Linked DNA regions of Tenggerimyces flavus. The protein of the gene in region 2 interacts with the protein of the main gene of each other region in a pairwise test. Links are inferred from orthologs where the notes say so. Each region holds a gene or a part of one and is shown on either strand. Other genes may lie near its edges.

Region 1 (7,032 bases), 5.7 Mb from region 2 along the record:
CCCCCGACGTTTCGAATGAGGGACGCCCTCTATCGAATAGATCGCTACAGGGGCGCCCTCATTCGAAACGCTCAGCGGCTCAGGCGCCTGCCAACGACGCCTGGCGCTGGGCGGTCAGGATCTCGAGCAACGCAGTGGTGGCCGGCGGGTCGGGTGGGTCGCCGTAGGTTGCGGCGTAGATCTTCCGCGGGGTGTCGGGCAGCAGGGTGGCGTGGATGCCGGGCGCCTCGTGGGCCTGTAGGGCCAGTCCGTTCAGGATCGCCACGCCCAGCCCCGCGGACACCAGGGCTTGGGACACCACCGTGTCGTCGCAGAAGAACGCGAACCGCGGCGAGAAGCCGGCCGGCTCGCACGCCGTGACGGTGGCGGCTCGGCAGTGCTCGCAGCCGCCCACCCAGGCGGAGTCGCGGTGGTCCTCCAGTCGCTGGTCCGGTGCGTTGCTGACCAGGTACAGCGGGTCGTCCAGCAGGTGCGTGAGCCGAAACCCCTCCTCCTCCAGCGGCGCGCCCGTGTGGCTGAAGATCAGCGCCACGTCCACCTTGCCGGCACGGAGCAGGTCCAAGCCCACCGCGGGGTGCGCGTCGACGAGGTTCAGCTCGATGCCCGGATACAGCTGGGACAGCTCCGTGGCCGCCTTCGGCACCAGCGTGCTGAGGACGGTCTGAAAGCCCGCCAGCCGTACGCGTCCCGCCCGCAGCCCCACCCGCGCCGCCAGCTCGACGGCGGCCGCGTCCAACCGACCCAGGATCTCGGTCGCCCGCTGCGCCAGCAGCTCCCCCTCGGGAGTCAGCCGGATCCCGCGCCCCACCCGCTGAACGAGCTTCGCCCCGGTCGCGACCTCCAGGCGACCGAGATGGTGACTCACCGATGGCTGGGAGTAATGCAGCTCTTTCGCCGCTTCTGTCACCGATCCATGGCGGGCAACCGCGTCCAGCACCTTCAAGCGAGTCACGTTGAGCACAGATCAAGTTTATCTATGAAAACCGTTCCGATTTGGCATTGGACGACATCACAGGGCGCGGCCATGATCGGAAGGTTCGACGCCCTCCGAGGAAAAGAGCTCCAACGCCATGTCGCTCGCACGCGTCCACAACTTCGCCATCTCCCTCGACGGCTTCGGCACCGGCTTCGGGCAGAGCAAGGAGCTCCACTTCGGCCATGCCGGCGACCGGCTGCACCAGTGGATGTTCGGCACCCAGTCCTGGCAGCGGACGAGCGGCAGTCGCGGGGTCGACAACGTCTTCGTACGCGACACCGACGTCAAGATCGGCGCGGAGATCATGGGCGCCGGCAAGTGGGGTCACCCCGGGTGGGAGGACGACCCCGACTGGAAGGGCGCGTGGGGGCCCAACCCGCCGTTCCACACCCCGGTCTTCGTCCTCACCCGCCACCAGCGCGAGCCGATCGAGATGGAGGGCGGCACGACGTTCCACTTCCTCGACACGACGCCCGCCGAGGCGCTCGAGACCGCCCGCAAGGCGGCCGACGGCAAGGACGTACGCATCGGCGGCGGAGCCACAGTGATCCGCGCGTTCCTCGCCGCCGGGCTCATCGACCACATGCACCTCGTGGTGGTCCCGATCCTGCTCGGGCGGGGCGTACGCCTGTGGGGCGAGGACATCGAGGGCATCGAGAAGGACTACGTGATCGAGTCGACACCCTCGCCCAGCGGCGTCACCCACGTGACTTTCACGCGCAAGGCCTAGCCAGCGAGGAACGAGAGCCGCACTCCGCGCTCGGGGTTGTCGACGTTCGTGTCCACCAGGCACACCCGCTGCCAGGTCCCGAGCTCCAGCCGCCCGCCCAGCACCGGCAACGTCGCGTACGGGGCGACGAACGCCGGCAGCACGTGGTCGCGGCCGTGCCCGGGCGACCCGTGCCGGTGCGACCAGCCGAACGACGGCGGCAGCACATCGCGCAACACCGCCAGCAGATCGGAGTCCGACCCCGCGCCCGTCTCGATGATCGCCACCCCCGCCGTCGCGTGCGGGACGAAGACGTGCAGCAGCCCGTCGCCACCCGAAGCGGCGCCAGCGAGGAACCGTTCGCACTCCCCGGTGAGATCCACGACACGTTCGCTCGAACCCGTTCGGACCGACACCAGTGAGCTACGCATGACCGCCGAGGCTAGCGAGCGTCGGGTCGGCGTCGTCGACCCCCACCGCATAGGGTGGGTGCCGCCCTCGCCCGCGCTCCGCACACGGACGTGACGTTGTCGCGCCGACGGGAGAGTATGGGAGCGAGAGAGAACGACGAGAAAGAGGGACCGCCGTGGCTTCCGGAGCAGAGCGTAGGCCCATCATCACAGATGGTCTCCCCACCCAGCTCCCAGACATCGATCCTGACGAGACCCGTGAGTGGATCGAATCGCTTGATGCCGTCCTCGACGAGCGCGGACAGGAACGTGCGCGCTACCTGATGCTGCGGCTGCTCGAGCGCGCCCGGGAGAAGCAGGTCGGCGTGCCCGCGTTGCGGAGCACCGACTACCTGAACACGATCCCGCCCGACAAGGAACCCTGGTTCCCCGGCGACGAGTACGTCGAGCGCCGCATCCGCGCGTACATCCGCTGGAACGCCGCGATCATGGTCTCGCGCGCCAACCGCAAGGGCCTGGAGGTCGGCGGCCACATCGCCACGTACCAGTCCGCGGCGAGCCTGTACGAGGTCGGCTACAACCACTTCTTCCGCGGCAAGGACCACCCCGGCGGCGGCGACGCGGTCTTCTTCCAGGGCCACGCCTCCCCCGGCATCTACGCCCGCGCGTTCCTCGAGGACCGGCTCACCGAGGACCACCTGAACGCGTTCCGCCAGGAGGTCTCGCACGGCCTCGGCGGCGGCCTGTCGAGCTACCCGCACCCGCGGCTGATGCCGAACTTCTGGGAGTTCCCCACGGTGTCGATGGGGCTCACCGCGGTCGACTCGATCTACCAGGCTCGGTTCAACCGCTACCTGCAGAACCGCGGCATCAAGGACACGTCCGACCAGCACGTGTGGGCGTTCCTCGGCGACGGTGAGATGAGCGAGGTCGAGTCGCTCGGCGCGATCGGTGTCGCCGCGCGCGAGGAGCTCGACAACCTCACGTTCATCGTCAACTGCAACCTGCAGCAGCTCGACGGCCCGGTCCGCGGCAACGGCAAGATCATCCAGGAGCTCGAGTCGTTCTTCCGCGGCGCGGGCTGGAACGTGATCAAGGTGATCTGGGGTCGCGACTGGGACCCGCTGCTCGCCCAGGACGTCGACGGCGTGCTCGTGAACAAGATGAACACGACGCCGGACGGCCAGTTCCAGACGTACTCCGTCGAGACCGGCGCGTACATCCGGGAGAACTTCTTCGGCGCCGACCCGCGGCTGCGCAAGATGGTCGAGGGGCTCACCGACGACGACCTGCGCAAGCTGTCGCGCGGCGGGCACGACTATCGCAAGGTGTACGCGGCGTTCAAGTCCGCGCGTGAGCACGTCGGTCAGCCGACCGTCATCCTCGCCCACACGATCAAGGGCTGGACGATCGAGTCGCTGGAGGGCCGCAACGCGACCCACCAGATGAAGAAGCTGACCAAGGACGACGTCAAGCGCTTCCGCGACCGGCTCTACCTCCCGATCTCCGACAAGGCGATCGACGAGAACGACCTGCCGCCGTACTACCACCCGGGCGCGGACTCCGACGAGATCGCGTACATGCGCGAACGTCGCCGTCAGCTCGGCGGGTTCCTGCCGGAGCGGCGAGTACGCCCGAAGATGCTCAAGCTGCCGGGCGACCCCGCGTACTCCGAGCTCAAACGCGGGTCGGGCAAGCAGAAGGTCGCGACGACGATGGCCTTCGTCCGGCTGCTCAAGGACCTGATGAAGGACCCCGAGATCGGGCCGCGGTTCGTGCCGATCGCGCCGGACGAGTTCCGTACGTTCGGCATGGACTCGATGTTCCCGACGGCCAAGATCTACGACCCGTTCGGGCAGACGTACGAGGGTGTCGACCGCAAGCTGCTGCTGTCGTACAAGCAGTCGGAGAAGGGCCAGCTGCTGCACGAGGGCATCTCCGAGGCCGGCGCGATGGGCTCGGTGCTGGCGGCGGGCACGTCGTACGCGACGCACGGCGAGCCGATGATCCCGGTCTACATCTTCTACTCGATGTTCGGGTTCCAGCGGACCGGCGACTTCATGTGGGCGTACGGCGACCAGCTGGGGCGCGGGTTCCTGATCGGCGCGACGGCAGGCCGGACGACGTTGACCGGTGAGGGCCTGCAGCACGCGGACGGGCACTCGCAGCTGCTCGCGTCGACCAACCCGGCGGCGGTGTCGTACGACCCGGCGTTCGGTTTCGAGGTCGCGCACATCGTCAAGGACGCCTTGCAGCGGATGTACGGGGCGACCGAGGAACACCCGCACGGCGAGGACATCTTCTACTACCTGACGGTCTACAACGAGCCGATCTCGCAGCCGGTCGAGCCGGAGAACGTCGATGTGGACGGGATCCTGCACGGCATCCACCTGTACGCGCCGTTCGACGGCGAAGCGGACGAGCGGACGCCGCGGGCACAGCTGCTCGCCTCGGGCGTGGGCATGCCGTGGGCGCTGGACGCGCAGCGGCTGCTGTACGAGGAGTGGGGCGTGGCGGCCGACGTGTGGTCGGTGACGTCGTGGAACGAGCTGCGGCGCGACGCGGTCAACGCCGAGCGCTGGAACCTCCTGCACCCGGACGAGGACCAGCAGGTCCCGTACATCACCGCGAAGCTGACCGGCACGCCCGGCCCGGTGGTCACGGTGTCGGACTGGATGCGGGCGGTGCCGGACCAGATCGCGCGCTGGGTTCCGAACGACTACACGTCGCTGGGCACGGACGGCTGGGGCTTAGCGGACACCCGGCCCGCGGCACGCCGGTACTTCAACGTCGACGCCCCATCCGTCGTCGTCGGCACGTTGGCGGCACTGGCCCGCCGGGGCGAGGTGAAGGCGGAGACGGTCGCCGAAGCGGTGAAGCGCTACCAGATCGACGACCCGACGGCGGTCCGCGACGTCGCCCAAGAAGGCGGCGACGCCTGAGCATCGCCCGAACAAGCTGAGACCGGCTCCCACTCGTCTTCGAGTGGGAGCCGGTCCGCGTCTGGCGAGTGATCATGTCCGTGATCATGAAGGGAAACCGGCGCATGGCACGGGTTTGGCTTCATGATCACGTACATGATCACCGGGTTCTACGGCCGGCGGGGGCCGCAGGGAGTGATCTTGCCGTACTGCTTCTCGGGTTGGTCACCCGTCCAGGTGAACGTGGCGACGGAGCGCACCTCGGTGTTGGGCCCGCACGTGTACACGCTGGTGTCGGCGCCGTCCCACTCGTCCCGCCAGCCGTCGCCAAGGTCCTGGTTCCACTTGACGTTCGCCCACGCGCCGCCGTTCACCCGTCGCTGCATGTGGAGGTACTCGACCTTGACCTTGAAGTCTTCGCCGCCGTCGCGGTCGGTGATGGTCGCGCGCGCGATGACGTTGTGCCCACCTTGCGGCACGATCTTGGTGCAGGTGACGACCGCCCAGCCGTCGCAGACCTTGCCCACCACCGCGGCCGAGGCGCTGCCGGCGCTCAGTCCGACCAAGCCAGTCCCCAGCGTGAGCGCGGCCATGGCCGTACCCACCACCTTCTTCCAACCGAACTTCACCATCGTTGTCCCTCCACTAGACGAGGCCCCCGAACGTCGGCGAGACCGGTAAGGATCGAACCGTGAGCCCGGCCGAAACACCACGAAGTGAACCGGCAGCTTGACCGGCAACTTTCCGCACCGTGGGCTCCACGGCCTACAATCCGCGCGAGGGTCGGGGGTCTTATGGATGGCACGAGGTCTGCTCTCGCCGAGGCGCGGCGGGTCGCCGGGCTCACCCAGGAAGAGCTGGCCGAACGAGCGGGGCTGAGCGTCCGCAACATCAGCAACATCGAGCGCGGCCGGGTCAGTCGGCCGCGCCGCGCGTCGCTGGAGGCGCTCGCCACGGCGCTCGGTCTCGATCCGGGCCGCCGCGACGAGCTGATCGCGCACTACCGGCGGGGTACGACGATGCCGGACGGAGTTCGCCCGGCGCAGCTGCCACCGGCCAGGGCCACGTTCACCGGCCGGGCCAGCCAGCTCGACCGGCTGGACAGCGAGCTGGCCGCCGGCCCGACGATCGTGATCATCGATGGCGCGGCGGGCGCAGGGAAGACCGCGTTGGCCGTCCGCTGGGGGCACCGGGTCCGCGACCGATTCCCCGATGGCCAGCTCTACGTCGACCTGCACGGATTCGGGCCGACACCGCCGGCCGATCCGTGGGCCGTGCTCGACGGCTGGATCCGCCAGCTGGGGCCTGACGTGGACGGCGTGCCGAGCACACTCGAGGCGAGCGCGGCGTTGTACCGCAGCCTGCTCGCCGGACGACAGCTCCTGATCGTGCTCGACAACGCGCGTTCCGCCGAGCAGGTGCGGCCGCTGCTGCCACCCGTACCCGAATGCTTCGTCGTCGTGACAAGTCGAGACGAGCTCCGCGGCTTGGCCACCCGCGAGGGCGCACGACGCGTCAGCGTCGGCCCGCTCGAACCGGGCGAGGCGACCGAACTGCTGGCCCGGTCGATCGGTGCCGACCGCGTCGAGCGCGAGGCGCAAGCCGCGGCGGAGATCGCCGAACGGTGCGGTTGGCTGCCACTGGCGGTCAGCATCGTCAGCGATCGCGCCGTCCGGGACCACGGGTTCGTGTCCCTCGCCGACCTCGCGGCCGAGCTGGCGGAGGTCTCGGCGCGGCTGGATGTGCTGGACGCGAGGGATGGCGATCCGGCGACGAGCGTGCGCGGGGTGTGCTCGTGGTCGTACGACGCGCTGGACGCGGACGCGGCGCGGATGTTCCGGGCGCTCGCGCTGCACCCAGGCGACGACTTCGACGTCCTGGAAGCGGCCGCGCTCGCGAAGCTCGACGCCGCCAAGACGCACCTGCTGCTCGACCGGCTCACCGCCGGGCACCTGCTGGAGCGGAGGACCGCGGGGCGATGGACGTTCCACGACCTCCTCCGGGAGTACGCCGCCG
Region 2 (6,638 bases):
AGCTCCCGGCCCTCGCCGACGTCGGCTACCGCGCGGTGGCGATGGACCTGCGGGGGTACGGGGGTTCGGACAAGACGCCGCGAGGCTATGACCCGGTCACACTGTCCGGCGACGTCGCCGGCGTGATCCGTTCGCTCGGCGAGACGAACGCCGTGGTCGTCGGCCACGGCTGGGGCGGGTACGTCGCCTGGGCGACCGCCGTCTACCACCCCTCCCAGGTCCGCGGACTCGCCGTGGCGGGCGCGCCGCACCCGCTGCGGATGCGGCGGGCGGCGTTCCGGGACCGGCAGCAGTTCAAGAAGGCCGGCCACGTGGTCTCGTTCCAGCTCCCGATCGTCCCGGAGCGCCGCCTGATGGCCGACGGGGCGGCGATGGTCGAACGGCTGCTCCGCAAGTGGGCGGCACCCGGCTCGACGTTCCCCGACGCCGAGGCCGCGGCGAAGTACAAGGCCGCACTCCAGCTCTGGCCCGCACCCCACTGCGCGCTGGAGTACTACCGCTGGCTGGTCCGCGCGACGTACCGTACCGACGGCCGCCGCTTCGCCGCCCGCATGAAGGAGCCCGTACGCCAACGCGTCCTGCAACTGCACGGCGCGCTGGACAGCTCGGTGCTCCCGTCGACTGCGGAGGGATCGGCCGAGTACGTCGCCGGCCCCTACCGCTGGCGCCTCCTGGAAGGTGTCGGCCACTTCCCGCACGAGGAAGACCCCGACGCGTTCAGCAAGGAACTGATCGACTGGCTGGACTAGGCCCCGCCGCCCGTTTGAATGAAGGGCACCTTCATTCAATAGGTTCGAGTGAAGGTGCCCTTCATTCAAAACGCCTGCGGGGCTAGGAGCAATCGCCGGTTGACACGCGGTCGGTTGCTCGGGCGCCGGCTTGGGCGTCTGGCGTGACCTCGTCGACGGTCAGGGCGTAGCCGGTGTTCGAATCCTCAACGGACGCTGCGAAAACGACGCCCGACACGTTGCCCTCAGGCGTGACGAGCGGGCCGCCGGAGTTGCCGGGGCGCACCTGGGCGTACAGCGAGAACACCTCGCGGACGACCTCGCGCTCGCCGTAGATGTCCGGACCACGCAGCCGCTGCTCGGCGCGGATCCGCGCCGGGCCGGCCCAGAACGGGTCGTTGCCCGGATAGCCCATCACCGCACCCTGGTCGCCGGCCGAGCCGTTCGGGTCGAGCCGCAACTCCTCCAGGTCCAGCCCCGGCACCTCGAGAACGGCGATGTCGCGCTCGGGGTTGTAGAGCACGACCTCCGCGTCGTACGTCTCCCCCGCCCGCGTCTCGATCGTCGGCGACTCCACCCCGGCCACCACGTGGGCGTTCGTCATCACCCGTTCCTTGGCGTACACGAAGCCCGACCCCTCCAGCGACCGCGAGCACCGCAACGCCACGCCGAGCACCCGCACCACTGAGTCGCCGGCGGCCCGGATCTCAGGATCCCGAAGCACACCGGCGTCCGGCGGCTGCGCGGGCGCGATGCTCTCCGCCGCGAACGGCTCGAGGTAGCGCGGGAACAGGTTCGGGTCGACCACGCGGCTGAACGCGAGCAACCCCTGCTCGGCGACGCGCGGCATCACCTTGTCGACCGCGGTGAGGATCTCCGACGACCGCACCACCCGCGCCAGTGTCCCCAGCTGCGCGGAAGCGATAGCCGACCCGAGGATCCACGCGACCACCAGCAGCGCGATCACGCTCAGCACCGAGCCAGCGCTCGAGTCGATCGCGTGCGCCAGTCGCCAGGTCACCTTCGAACGAAGCTTCGCCCCGATGCTCGACAGGATCGCCTGCCCCACGAGCGCGACGACCACGACAATCCCCAACGCGGCAAGGGAAATCGTCATGCTCGGCTCGAATCTGTTCAGGATCAGCGGCGTCAGCAGTACGCCGACGAGCCCGCCACCCACCAGCCCGACGACGCCGAGCGCGCCGATCAGGAAGCCCTGCCGGAAGCCGGAGACGCCGTACGCGATCGCGACCAGCACCAGGATGATGTCGAGGAGGTTGAAGCCGAGCACCGTCATCGGTTCGGCTCCCGCCGCCGGGTCCGCCCCGCGAGCTCGACCAGGTGTGCCGGAAGGTCCTCGACGCGGCTTCGGTCCCACGGGAGTTCCCAGCCCGTGAGCGAGAACAGCTTGTCCAGCACGCCGCCGGTGAAGCCCCAGACGATCAGGCCGGCGACGGCGAACGCCGGGCCGACGAAGCCCATCGGATGCCGCACACGGAGCCGGTTGGCGGGGTCGAGCAGGTCGGAGAGCGGTACGCGGTGGACGGACGCGACCTCGGCCTCGTCGACCACCCCCACCTCCGACGGCTTCCGCCACCAGCCGAGCACCGGCGTGACCAGGTAGCCGGACGGTGGAACGTACAGGTCGGGCAGCCGCCCGAACACCTCGATGCCCGCGGGATCGGCGCCGGTCTCCTCCTCGGCTTCGCGCAGCGCCGCGGCGACCGGGCCGGCGTCGTCGGGATCGACGCGACCGCCGGGGAACGCGGGCTGGCCAGCATGGCTGCGCAACGTATGGGCGCGCTCGATCAGCAGGATGTCCGGCCCATCCGGACCCTCGCCGAACAGCAGCAGGATCGCCGACGCCACCCCACCACCGTCGGCCGGGATGCCACGCGCGAAGTCGACCGTGCTGGCCGTCTCCGCGACCTCGAGAACGGGCCTGAGCCAGCCCGGAAGCGTGGCCGGCCCGCTGTCGACGTTCATGTCGGCCTCAACGTCCGACTCCCCCTCCGGGTGCCCGTCCGGCGTCGTCACGGCTGGACCCCCAGGTACTTGGCGACGTCGGCGTCCAGCGCGGCCTGGGTCTTGTACGGGACGTGCGCGATGTGCTCGACCTTGCCGTTCGCCGCGACGAAGACCGTGGCGGGCAAGCCGACCGCCAGGCCGAACGGGCCACGCAGCTCGTTCTCGGCGTCGACGAGCTGCGGATAGCGCAGGCCGAGCACCTTGGCGAGCTCCAGCGCCAGGTCCGGGCGGGGGTCGGCGTGGTCGATGCCGACGACCGCGACCTTCGCGGCAGCGCGGGCGTGCAGTTGCTGGAAGAACTTCGCCTCGGTCCGGCACGGCGGGCACCACTGGGCCCAGATGTTGAGGACGACCGGCTTCTTCAGCTGGGCGGCGAGGTCGGGCAGGCGTACGTCCGGCCCGCCGCCGAGGCAGCCGAGCGTCACGTCCGGGAGGCCTTCCTTCACCGCCTCGCCCTTCGCCGCGGGGGCGGCCGGGCAGTCGGCGATCGCGGCGGCCTTCTTGAGCGCGGCGAGGTCCTGCTGCTGAGCCTGCTTGGTCGGCGCGGGCGGAGCCGGAGCGGGCGTGGGCGCAGGCGTACAGGCGACCGCCGCCACCGCTACGACCACGAATCCCCCCAACCACTTCCAGCTCATGGCGCCGCGATGGCCTCCGCCGACGTCTTGACCAGCTTCGCCGCGGTCTTCGGGTCGGTCGGCCCTTCCCCGTACGACGGGCACAGCTCCGCGAGCGAGCACGCGCCGCACGCCGGCTTGCGCGCGTGGCAGCGGCGCCGGCCGTGCCAGATCAGCCGCTGCGACATGTCCGTCCAGTTCTTCTTCTCGATCAGCTCACCGACCGCGTGCTCGATCTTGACCGGATCCTTCTCCTCGGTCCAGTGAAACCGGTGCACGAGGCGTTGGAAGTGCGTGTCGACGGTGATGCCGGGGACGCCGAACGCGTTGCCCAGCACGACGTTCGCGGTCTTGCGGCCGACGCCGGGGAGCGTGACGAGGTCCTTCAGCTTGCCCGGGACGGCGCCGTCGAAGTTGTCCACGACGGCCTGCGCCATGCCCATGATCGACTTGGTCTTCGCGCGGAAGAAGCCGAGCGACTGGATGATCGTCTCGATCTCCTCGGGGTTCGCGGCGGCGAGATCGGCGGGCGTCGGGTACTTCGCGAACAGCGTCGGCGTGATCTGGTTGACGCGCTTGTCGGTGGTCTGCGCGGACAGGATCGTGGCGACGAGCAGCTCGTACGGGTTGGTGAAGTCCAGCTCGCAGTGCGCGTCGGGGTACTGCTCGCCGAGGAGCACGTTGATCTTCCGCGCCCGACGTACCAGCCCGATCCGGGTCTCGTTCTTGCGCGACCGCTTCCTGATCGGCGGCGCGCTGGGCTCGGCCTTCTTGGCGGCCGTCTTGGCCACCTTCTTCGCTGCCGTCTTCGCCGCGGGAGGAGTCACCGAGCCAGCCTAAGCCGCCCCGCCGACACTCGTCGTGGCGGGCCGTGCCCGAGCGTGCCGAATTCAGTGTCTGAAGACTTGGACCGGCCGAATCAGCCATTCGGCAGATGACGAGGCAGAATGTGACCCGTCACACTGAGCATGGCCGCCCTGACTGGAGGATCCGCGTGAACCGCGTGGTTGACGACGTACTGCGCCAGGCGCCGATGTTCAGCGCACTCGACGACGAAGCCGCCTCGGCGCTCCGCGACGCGATGCAGGAGGTGCGCCTGCGCCGCGGCGAGGCGCTGTTCCATGAGGGTGATGCCGGCGACCGGCTGTACGTGGTCGTCGACGGCAAGCTCAAGATGGGCCGCACCTCGTCCGACGGCCGGGAGAACCTGCTCTCCGTGCTCGGCCCGGGCCAGATGTTCGGCGAGCTCTCCCTCTTCGACCCAGGCCCGCGGTCCTCGACCGTGAGCGCCGTCACCGACGCGACGCTGCTCGCGCTCGGGCAGGAGCAGCTGATGGACTGGCTGCGCGGCCGGCCCGAGGTGGCCCGGTCCCTGCTGCTGCAGCTCGCCTCGCGCCTACGGCACCTGAACGAGGCCGTCGCCGACCTGGTCTTCTCCGACGTGCCCGGCCGCGTCTCGAAGGCTTTGTTGGACCTCGCGCGGCGCTTTGGCAAGTCAGCGGACGACGGCATCCACGTGCACCACGACCTCACCCAGGAGGAGCTCGCCCAGCTCGTCGGCGCCTCCCGGGAGACCGTCAACAAGGCGCTCGCGGACTTCGTCAGCCGGGGCTGGATCCGGGTGGAGCAGCGCGCGGTCGTGATCCTCGACGTCGAACGGCTCCGTCACCGGGCCAAGTAGTCCAGCTGGGCCCGCACCGACCGTTCGGCGGCGGGCCACAGCGCGCGGTCCACGTCGGCGTACACCCGTTCGACGACGTCCTGCGCCGTCGTCGCGCCGGCGGCGACGGCCGCGCGCACCTGGGCCAGCCGCTCCTCGCGGTGCGTCAGGTAGAAGTCGAGGACCTCGGCGGGCTTCGTCACGGTCGGGCCGTGGCCGGGCAGCAGCTCCTGGACGCCCTCGTTCTCCACGAGAGTCCGCAGCCGCTGGAGCGAGGTGAGGTACGGCGCCAGCGCGCCGTCTGGATGCGCCACCACCGACGTCCCGCGGCCGAGCACGGTGTCGCCGGTGAACAGCGACGAGGACGCGGCGTACCAGAACGCGACCGAGTCCGAGGTGTGCCCGGGAACGTGCAGGACCCGCAGCCCCGCGACCGACTCCCCGTCGACCAGCGGGGCGCCGCCGGCGGCGCAGAAGCCGTCGTCCCAGGCGCGCACGGGGCAGTCGAACGCGGTGGCCGCCTCGGAGTGGTCCTGGTGCCCGTGCGTGAGCAGCACCAGCGTGACCTCGCCGGCCGCCTCCCGGACGCGCGCGAGATGTCCGTCGTCGAGCGGCCCGGGATCGATCACGACGCCGCCCGGGAGGATCCAGGTGTTGGTGCCCTCGAGCGTCATCAAGCCGGGATTGGGCGCGAGGCAGAGCTTCATTGGTCGAGTCCGACTCGCTCAGTTTCGCGGTGCATTGCGAACCACCCCTCTGTCAGCGGCATGACCGATGTCCAGGGAGCTTCTTCGACGAGTCGGACTCGACTCCCATCGACCATCGCGCCTCCCCGGACTCGTCGAGCAGCACGGTCGGCGCCACGCGTACCACCTCGTGCGCCCGGGCGAACTCCATCGCGGCGGCGACGGTCGGCAGCTCGGCCAACGTCTCCAGCATCACCGCGGTCGGCGGCATCATCCGCATCTCGCCGCGCTCGACCGACGCCTCGACGTCGACCGGCCGGATCCACGCCACCCGGTCCGCCTCGGTCGAGACGTCCCGGGTGAGCTGCCCGGTCGGCAGGGCGGCGAAGTAGAAGTAGGTGTCGAAGCGCCGTTCCTCGGCGTCCGGCGTCACCCAGTGTCCGGCGTGCGCGAGCAGGTCCGAGCGCAGGACGAGCGAACGCTTGGCGAGGAACTCCGCGAACGACATCGCCCGGCCCACCAGCGCCATCCGGTCGGCCTCGAAGTCCTCGCCCGTCGTGTCCGCGACGACCTCGGCCGGCGACGCGCCGGCGAGCAGCACGCCCGTCTCTTCGAAGAGCTCCCGCGCCGCCGCGGACTCCCAGGGCGACACCCCGGCGGCCTCGTCACGCTTGTCCAGTGAGCCGCCGGGGAACGCGTACATGCCCGCCGCGAACGCCATCGTGGTGTGGCGGCGGATCACGTACACCTCGAGCCCGTCGGGTCCGTCCCGCAACAGCAGAACGGTCGAAGCGCGCCGTACCGCGGCCGGCGTCGCGGTGCCCGCGGCGAGTGCGCGCGCCCGTTCCGCCACCGCCGGCGGAACGGGGAAGCGCGAGCCGTCCAACGAACTAACTGACTTCGGCAATCAGTTCGACCTCGA

What was found.
Region 1: the proteins of nth (region 2) and aceE interact in binary tests that used the Escherichia coli proteins (3 or more experiments, as listed by UniProt). The link is inferred for Tenggerimyces flavus from one-to-one orthologs.

The regions. Positions count from the first base shown.
Region 1 is NZ_JAFBCM010000001.1:5,872,290-5,879,321, forward strand. The notes cover bases 1,942-5,237. They hold aceE (pyruvate dehydrogenase (acetyl-transferring), homodimeric type), read left to right. Parts: upstream 1,942-2,271; coding sequence 2,272-5,037; downstream 5,038-5,237. Other genes in these bases: JOD67_RS27660 (YjbQ family protein), read right to left, coding at 1,942-2,116; JOD67_RS27670 (hypothetical protein), read right to left, coding at 5,187-5,237. In the rest of the region: JOD67_RS27650 (LysR family transcriptional regulator), read right to left, coding at 80-961; JOD67_RS27655 (dihydrofolate reductase family protein), read left to right, coding at 1,071-1,706; more of JOD67_RS27660, read right to left, coding at 1,703-1,941; more of JOD67_RS27670, read right to left, coding at 5,238-5,648; JOD67_RS27675 (ATP-binding protein), read left to right, coding at 5,811-7,032. UniProt on the Escherichia coli protein: Component of the pyruvate dehydrogenase (PDH) complex, that catalyzes the overall conversion of pyruvate to acetyl-CoA and CO(2).
Region 2 is NZ_JAFBCM010000001.1:161,687-168,324, forward strand. The notes cover bases 2,233-5,134. They hold nth (endonuclease III), read right to left. Parts: upstream 4,078-5,134; coding sequence 3,388-4,077; downstream 2,233-3,387. Other genes in these bases: JOD67_RS00855 (NUDIX hydrolase), read right to left, coding at 2,233-2,765; JOD67_RS00860 (TlpA family protein disulfide reductase), read right to left, coding at 2,762-3,391; JOD67_RS00870 (Crp/Fnr family transcriptional regulator), read left to right, coding at 4,374-5,051; JOD67_RS00875 (MBL fold metallo-hydrolase), read right to left, coding at 5,036-5,134. Also shown: JOD67_RS00845 (alpha/beta fold hydrolase), read left to right, coding at 1-749; JOD67_RS00850 (MarP family serine protease), read right to left, coding at 832-2,025; more of JOD67_RS00855, read right to left, coding at 2,022-2,232; more of JOD67_RS00875, read right to left, coding at 5,135-5,737; JOD67_RS00880 (NUDIX hydrolase), read right to left, coding at 5,790-6,623; JOD67_RS00885 (RidA family protein), read right to left, coding at 6,607-6,638. UniProt on the Escherichia coli protein: DNA repair enzyme that has both DNA N-glycosylase activity and AP-lyase activity. The DNA N-glycosylase activity releases various damaged pyrimidines from DNA by cleaving the N-glycosidic bond, leaving an AP (apurinic/apyrimidinic) site.